One region of the Alcanivorax sp. genome, then DNA from elsewhere that is predicted to be linked to it. Evidence: predicted binding sites of a transcription regulator. Region 1 holds the regulator's gene; each other region holds the start of a gene.
The links. The regulator PhoB, encoded in region 1, activates phosphate uptake and scavenging genes when phosphate is short. The targets are predictions, from matches to a motif close to TGTCATANNNNTGTCANA.
Positions count from the first base shown of each region.

Region 2: the regulator PhoB is predicted to act here: its motif matches at 1,263-1,280, upstream of KZ772_RS17690 (CDGSH iron-sulfur domain-containing protein).
Region 3: the regulator PhoB is predicted to act here: its motif matches at 1,494-1,511, upstream of ppk1 (polyphosphate kinase 1).

Region 1 covers NZ_CP080267.1:2,885,719-2,887,986, reverse strand. The annotation lists gene ubiA (4-hydroxybenzoate octaprenyltransferase) at 1-131, shown strand, start outside; gene phoB (phosphate regulon transcriptional regulator PhoB) at 578-1,282, shown strand; gene phoR (phosphate regulon sensor histidine kinase PhoR) at 1,394-2,268, shown strand, end outside.
Region 2 covers NZ_CP080267.1:3,771,183-3,773,450, forward strand. The annotation lists gene ppc (phosphoenolpyruvate carboxylase) at 1-664, shown strand, start outside; gene KZ772_RS17690 (CDGSH iron-sulfur domain-containing protein) at 777-1,058, opposite strand; gene KZ772_RS17695 (GNAT family N-acetyltransferase) at 1,333-2,187, shown strand.
Region 3 covers NZ_CP080267.1:3,263,996-3,266,263, forward strand. The annotation lists gene ppk1 (polyphosphate kinase 1) at 1-1,453, opposite strand, end outside; gene KZ772_RS15305 (hypothetical protein) at 1,647-1,775, opposite strand; gene KZ772_RS15310 (alpha/beta fold hydrolase) at 2,021-2,268, shown strand, end outside.

The DNA of each region.
Region 1 (2,268 bases):
TGTCCCTGAGCTTCCTGTTCCAGCACAGCCTTATCCGTTACCGGGAACGCTGGCCCAGCTTCCATGCGTTCCTCAATAATCACTGGGCCGGGGCGTGCGTGTTTATCGGGTTGTATTTTCAGTACTTCTGAGTGGCGAGCTCCTAGCTGCTAGCTACGACGCGAGTCCCAGGTGTACAACTGCTGCTCGCCATGGACTTCGCGCTGCCAAGGAAAAAACAAACAGCCCTTTAAGCGCGGGCAACCAAAACGCAAAGGGTTGCACTGTCCCATGTCGCGTTGCAGCTAGCAGCTAGTAGCTCGCCGCTTTCCTTCCTTGCTTTTCCCCCAATTTCCGACCAATTTGTCATACACATGTCACAAAAAAGCAATCTAATAGGGCAACATAGATAATCACCTGAATCCGTGACTTCAGCATGGATGCATGGTGTAAGAATTTGTTGTCACAGGGAATTTTCTGAAGAAGCGTCGCATCTGGGAATGCGATCGACTGAAGAAAATTTTCTGTGGCGGCAAAGGCTTGCATCAGGCGCCGTGATGAAGTCACGGATTCAGGTGTCAGGCAAGGAAGGAAAGCCATGTCCCGTAACCGTATTTTGATTGTTGACGACGAGCCCGCCATTCGGGAAATGGTGGCCGTTGCTCTGGAGCTGGCCGATTTTGATGTGCTGGAGGCGGAAAATGCCCAGCGTGGCCACGAAATTATTGTCGATGAGCGCCCGGATCTGGTGTTGCTGGACTGGATGCTGCCGTCTGTCACCGGTATCGAGCTGGCCCGCCGCCTCAAGCGTGATGAGACCACCAACGAAATTCCCATCATCATGCTCACCGCCAAGAGCGAAGAGGACAACAAGATCCAGGGCCTAGATGTGGGTGCCGACGACTACATTACCAAGCCGTTTTCCACCCGCGAGCTGATCTCGCGCATCAAGGCGGTGTTGCGCCGAGCCTCCAGTACGGCGGCGGACAAGGCCATCGAGGTGGAAGGGCTGTGCCTGGATCCGGTGAGCCACCGTATCAGCGCCGACGATGAGCCGGTGGACATGGGGCCCACGGAATACCGTCTGCTGGAATTCTTCATGAGCCACCAGGAACGGGCCTACTCGCGGACGCAGTTGCTGGATCAGGTATGGGGCGCCAACGTGTATGTGGAAGATCGCACCATCGATGTGCATATTCGCCGCCTGCGCAAGGCCCTGGCCCCCTTCGGCTACGATCGCTTTATCCAGACGGTCCGCGGCACCGGCTACCGTTTTTCGGTAAAATCCGCCAAGGCAGGCTGAGCCGACCCGTTCTGCATAGCGCATTGCGCGCAATCCGGAGAGGTGGTGCAATGCGGGTCGGTTACGGTTAATGCACCTATGTAGCCACAACGGAGCGGCGGAAGCGAGATCATGAAAGCCAGTCTGGCCAAGGAAGTAAATCGCATAGTCGGCCTGATTCTGCTGTCCGTTGTGGCAGCGCTGGCGGTGGGCCACATCTGGCCACTGATAGTGGGCCTGCTGGGCTATATCATCTGGAGCACCCGGCAACTGTTTGGCCTGTACAGCTGGCTGGTCCGCGATGACCATACCGAGCCCCCGGACAGCATCGGCCTGTGGGGGGAGTTCTACACCCGCCTGGAACACCTTTTTCAGAAAGAACGCCGCGCCCAGGAAAATCTGCAGGGCATCATTCACCGTGCCCAGCAATCCGTGAACGCCCTGGAAGATGTGGTCATCCTGATCGACCAGCACGGCTACCTAGAATACTGGAACCAGGCTGCGGAACGCTACATGGGGTTCAACGCCCGCCAGGATCTGGGCCAACCGCTAACCAATCTGGTCCGCCATCCGAAATTCACCGAATACCTGGGCAAGGGGGATTTCCGCGACGCCCTGGAGATTCCCTCACCGGTGGACGACAACCGTATCCTGCAATTTCGCATTACCGAGTTTGGCGTGGGCGAGCAGTTGATGATGGCCCGCGATGTGACCCGGCTCCATCATCTGGAACAGATGCGCAAGGATTTCGTGGCCAATGTGAGCCACGAACTGAAAACCCCGCTGACCGTGCTCAAGGGCTACCTGGAAACCCTGCTGGACACCGTCCCGGAGGAACAGTCCCGACTGCGCCGGGCCCTCGCCCAGATGGACAACCAATCCAACCGCATGGAGGCCCTGGTGTCGGATCTGCTGTTGCTGGCCCGGCTGGAAGGCACCGATGCGGACAACCTGAGCCAGGCGGTGCCGGTGCACGGCATGCTCAAGCGCATGCGCGAGAATGCCCT
Region 2 (2,268 bases), 890 kb from region 1:
CGACGTGTCCGTGGCTGGCTATCGCAGCGTGGTGCAGGAAGAGCCGGAACTGGTGCGCTACCTGCGCACGGTCACCCCGGAAACCGAACTGTCCCGGCTGGCCCTGGGCAGCCGCCCGGCGCGGCGCAAGCAGGATGCTGGTATCAGCTCCCTGCGTGCCATTCCCTGGGTATTCGCCTGGACCCAGATACGCCTGATGTTGCCCGCCTGGCTGGGCACCGGTGCGGCGCTGGAGGCGGCTCAGGCAGACCCGGCGCAGAGCAGTACCGTGCAGGAAATGGTGGCGCAATGGCCCTTCTTTCAGGGCGTGGTGGATATGCTGGAGATGGTGCTGGCCAAGGCCGACCTGCGTGTGGCGGCCTGGTATGAGCAGCGCCTGGCTGGGGATGATGCCGACCTGGCCCGGCTCGGGGAAGTGCTACGCGAGCGACTCACCGGCACCGTGAATGCCCTGTCTGCCCTCACCGGACGCGAAGACCTGCTGGATAACAATCCGGTGATGCGCTGGTCCATCCGGGTACGCGATCCTTATACGGATCCGCTGCATCTGCTCCAGGCGGAACTGATGGCGCGCCTGCGCCAGCAGGACGGCGATAAAACCCTGGAAAGCGCCTTGATGGTGACCATCGCGGGTATTGCGGCGGGGCTGCGAAATACCGGGTAAAGCAGTGAACAGTTAATAGTGAATAGTTAACAGTGACGCGAATGGACGCGTCCCAAGCTGAAAGCGGAGAGGCCGCGCTCATACATTGGGCGCGGCCTCTCCGCTTTCTGACTCAGGCATTTCTGTTCCGCGCCGCTGTTAACTGTTCATTGTTCACTATCTTCGAATGCGTGCCATCACAAACCGGCGCCTTGCCGCTGTGCTTGCAGCCGCAGAAGAACACGATCTTGTCTCTTGGGGCGGTGTAGGGCACCGGGGTGATGCCGGTGCCTTTATGGCTGCCATCACAGTACGGCTGATTCTCGCTGCGACCACAGGCGCACCAGAACACCTTTTCCCCTTTCTTCACCGGCAACGGGTAGGGAAACCGGGAAGCAATGACAGGCTTGTCCATAGGGTCTCTCCTTTTCAAAATGGCCGGGGCGTTGTACTTGCTACGCGCATTGCGGTGGGATCGCGCCTCCCTATTCACCCCGGAATGTCGCTCTCCCGCCTTTGCGCGCGGTCTCATGCGTTTCAGCAACCACAACGCCACTTCCGCGCAACTATTAACTATTCACTGTTAACTATTAACTGCTTCTAACCCCTGTCGCACAAATGTCATTCAAATGTCACTGCTGTGCCACGTCCACTGGCGAAACTGCCCGAAACTGCCAGTGGAGTACACTATGCTTGCGCAAGCCGCAGGAAAGATCAAAGCCCTTAGCCCCCACTTGAGAGGGGCCCTGGCCAAGCCGTTTACGGCCACTGCCGACATTCTCCGTTTTCCCCGGGAGATGGCAGCGGAGGCGGAAAATGCCGGCCGCTTCAGCGCCTACTTCACCCGCTCCAGGCGGGAAATCATCAAGGTTCAGCGCCTGCGTTATCGCATTTTCTCCCAGGAATACGGCGCCAGTTTCAGCGCCCCCTTCGGGCTGGACCGGGATCGCTTTGATAAACACTGCCTGCACCTGGTGGTGCGCGATAACCACAGCGGTGAAATCGTCGGCTACACCCGGGTGCTGCCCGGTGAACGCCTGCACCGCACCGGCGGTTTCTACTCCAGCGGCGAATTCGATCTGTCCATGTTGCGTCATCTGGATGGCCGGGTGGCGGAGATCGGCCGTACCTGCATTCATCCTGCCCACCGCGGCGGTGCCGTGATCACTGTGCTGTGGGCCCGGCTGGCCCAGTACATGCTCGAAAACGATGTGCGTTACCTGCTGGGCTGCGCCAGCATTGCCCTGAGCGAGGGTTACAACGTGGCTGCCATCCAGCAGCGCATCAGCCAGCGCCACCTCAGCGAACCGTCCCTGCGGGTGCAGCCGCACCTGCGTCTGGAGCGGCTGCCGGGCAATGCCGATGACGAGAGCGTGAAAATGCCGCCGCTGCTCAAGGCCTACCTGCGCATGGGCGCCCGGGTGTGCGGCGAGCCCTGCTGGGACCCGGATTTCAACTGCCTGGATTTCTTCGTGCTGATGGCGGTGGATGACCTGCCGGCCCGCTATGTGCAGCACTTCCTGCAGCCCGCCCAGGCAGTGTAGGAACGTAGGCCGGCGGGCGGGCCCGTAGGAGCGGCGCTTGAGCCGCGAAGATGGCAGGTGTGTCGCTAGTACATTCGCGGC
Region 3 (2,268 bases), 380 kb from region 1:
AGGTCATCAGGCCGTAGTCGGTGTACAGCTTGGTGGTCTTGGTGTGGTAGTTGCCGGTGCCAAGATGCACATAGCGCTTGATGCCATCACCTTCGCGCCGCACTACCAGCAGCATCTTGGCGTGGGTCTTGTAGCCCACCACACCGTATACCACGATGGCGCCAGCTTCCTGCAGGCGCCGGGCCCCTTCGATATTGGACTCCTCATCGAAGCGGGCACGCAGTTCCACAATGGCGGTGACTTCCTTGCCGTTCCGGGCGGCGGTTTCCAGATGATCCAGAATCTCGGACTTGGTGCCGGTGCGGTACAGGGTCTGCTTGATGGCCAGCACCTTGGGATCGCGGGCCGCTTCCGCCAGCAAGTTGACCACAGGCTGGAAGGATTCATAGGGGTGGTGCAGCAGAATGTCGCCCTGATCCATGGCGTCAAAAATGGTGTCTGCTTTTTTGACCGCCGGCGCCAGTTTCGGTGTGAAAGGCGGATAGTGCAGGCGTGGGCGGTTCACGCTGGTGAACATGCGCGCCAGGTTCACCGGGCCGTTCACCTCGTACAGATCAATCTCGGTAAGCTCGAACTGCTCCAGCAAATAGTCGGTCAGGTGACGCGGGCAGTTGTCCGCCACTTCCAGGCGCACCTCGTCACCATAGCGCCGGGACAGCAGCTGCCCTTTCAGGGCGCTGGCCAGGTCTTCCACATCCTCATCCACTTCCATGTCTGCATTACGAGTGACTCGGAACTGGTAGCAGCCAGTGGCTTTCATGCCCGGGAAAAGATCCGATACATGGGCATGGATCATGGATGACAGGAAGACAAAGTTGTCGTCGCCGCTTTCGCTGATCTCGTCAGGAATACGGATCAGTCGGGGCAGGGAACGGGGAGCGGGCACAATAGCCAGGCCGGTGGACCGGCCAAAGGCATCCTTGCCGTCCAGTGACACGATAAAGTTCAGGCTCTTGTTGACCAGCCGTGGGAAGGGGTGAGACGGGTCCAGGGCGATGGGGGTGAGCACCGGATAGATCTGTTCGCGAAAATATTTTTTTACCCATTCAATTTGTGCTTCGGTCCAGTCTTCGCGACGCAGGAAGTCCACGCCTTCCTCGCGCAGGGCTGGAAGCAGAATGTTGTTGAGAATGTGGTACTGGCGGTCCACCGCCTCGTGGGTAATGCGGCTGATTTCCTTCAGGACTTCCTCTGCCAACATGCCGTCAGGACCGGGTTGGCCGGTGTGGGTTTCCAGCTTGTTCTTCAGGCCGGCCACACGGATTTCGAAAAACTCATCCATGTTGCTGGAAAAAATCAGCAGAAAATTCAGCCTTTCCATCAAGGGGTGGCTGTCATCCATAGCCTGTTCCAACACGCGCAGGTTGAACTGCAACAGGCTCAGCTCCCGGTTGAAATAGTAGTCCGGGTTATTGAGGTCGATGGCGCTGTGTTCGCTGGCAATGTCATTCATTGGCGTCGTCCTGACCGGGGCGTTTGCAAAGGCCCTATTGCATGACATTAATGTGACACGGTAATGACAGGTGCAAAATGGTTTTGTGTTAACGGGCTTTTCAGCAGCCTGTTAAGCAGGATAGCGCGAGGGTCGGGGAGGCGGGAAGTAGAGATGAAATAATAAAGCCGCCCGCAGGCGGCTTTATGAATTCTCAGCCCTGGAATATCCAGGATTGCTGGATGATGTCCAGTTCCTGCATCTCCTGGTCGGTAGGGGCGCGGCCTTCAGCCGTAACCAGGCTCGACAGGCTCAATGTGGCGATCAGGATCAGGGTACGCATTACGGTTCTCCTCGGGTCAGGCAGTTATCAACGTCAGCAGAAAACGGTGAAATTCTAGCCATTCCCTCATAAAAGCCATTGGCTGTTGCTGCCTGGCGTACCGGCTCCCGGGGCCTCCGTGGATATTGCGCCGGCTTGCCTGGGTGGATAAAGCAATATAAAGTGTAATTACATCAAATGAAATAAGTGGCGGCACCGCCATTTATTTTTTCCTTTATAGTGCATATACATCAAGGAGAAGGATTATGTTGCTATCCGTGTTTCAAATCCTGATGGCGGGCTACAGTCGGCTGTTACCTGGCAGGGCCAGCGATACGGCGCTGCACCTGTTAACCACGCCTCGGGTGTCCAGAGGGCCATTGTCGTTTCGGGGATCAGAGCCAGATCTGACCGTCTCGCTGGGTGAGCGGGCTCAACTGGCAATCTGGCAAGGTGGCGATGAGGCGGCTCTGTTTGTGCATGGTTGGTCTGGCCGGGCCACACAGATGTCGCC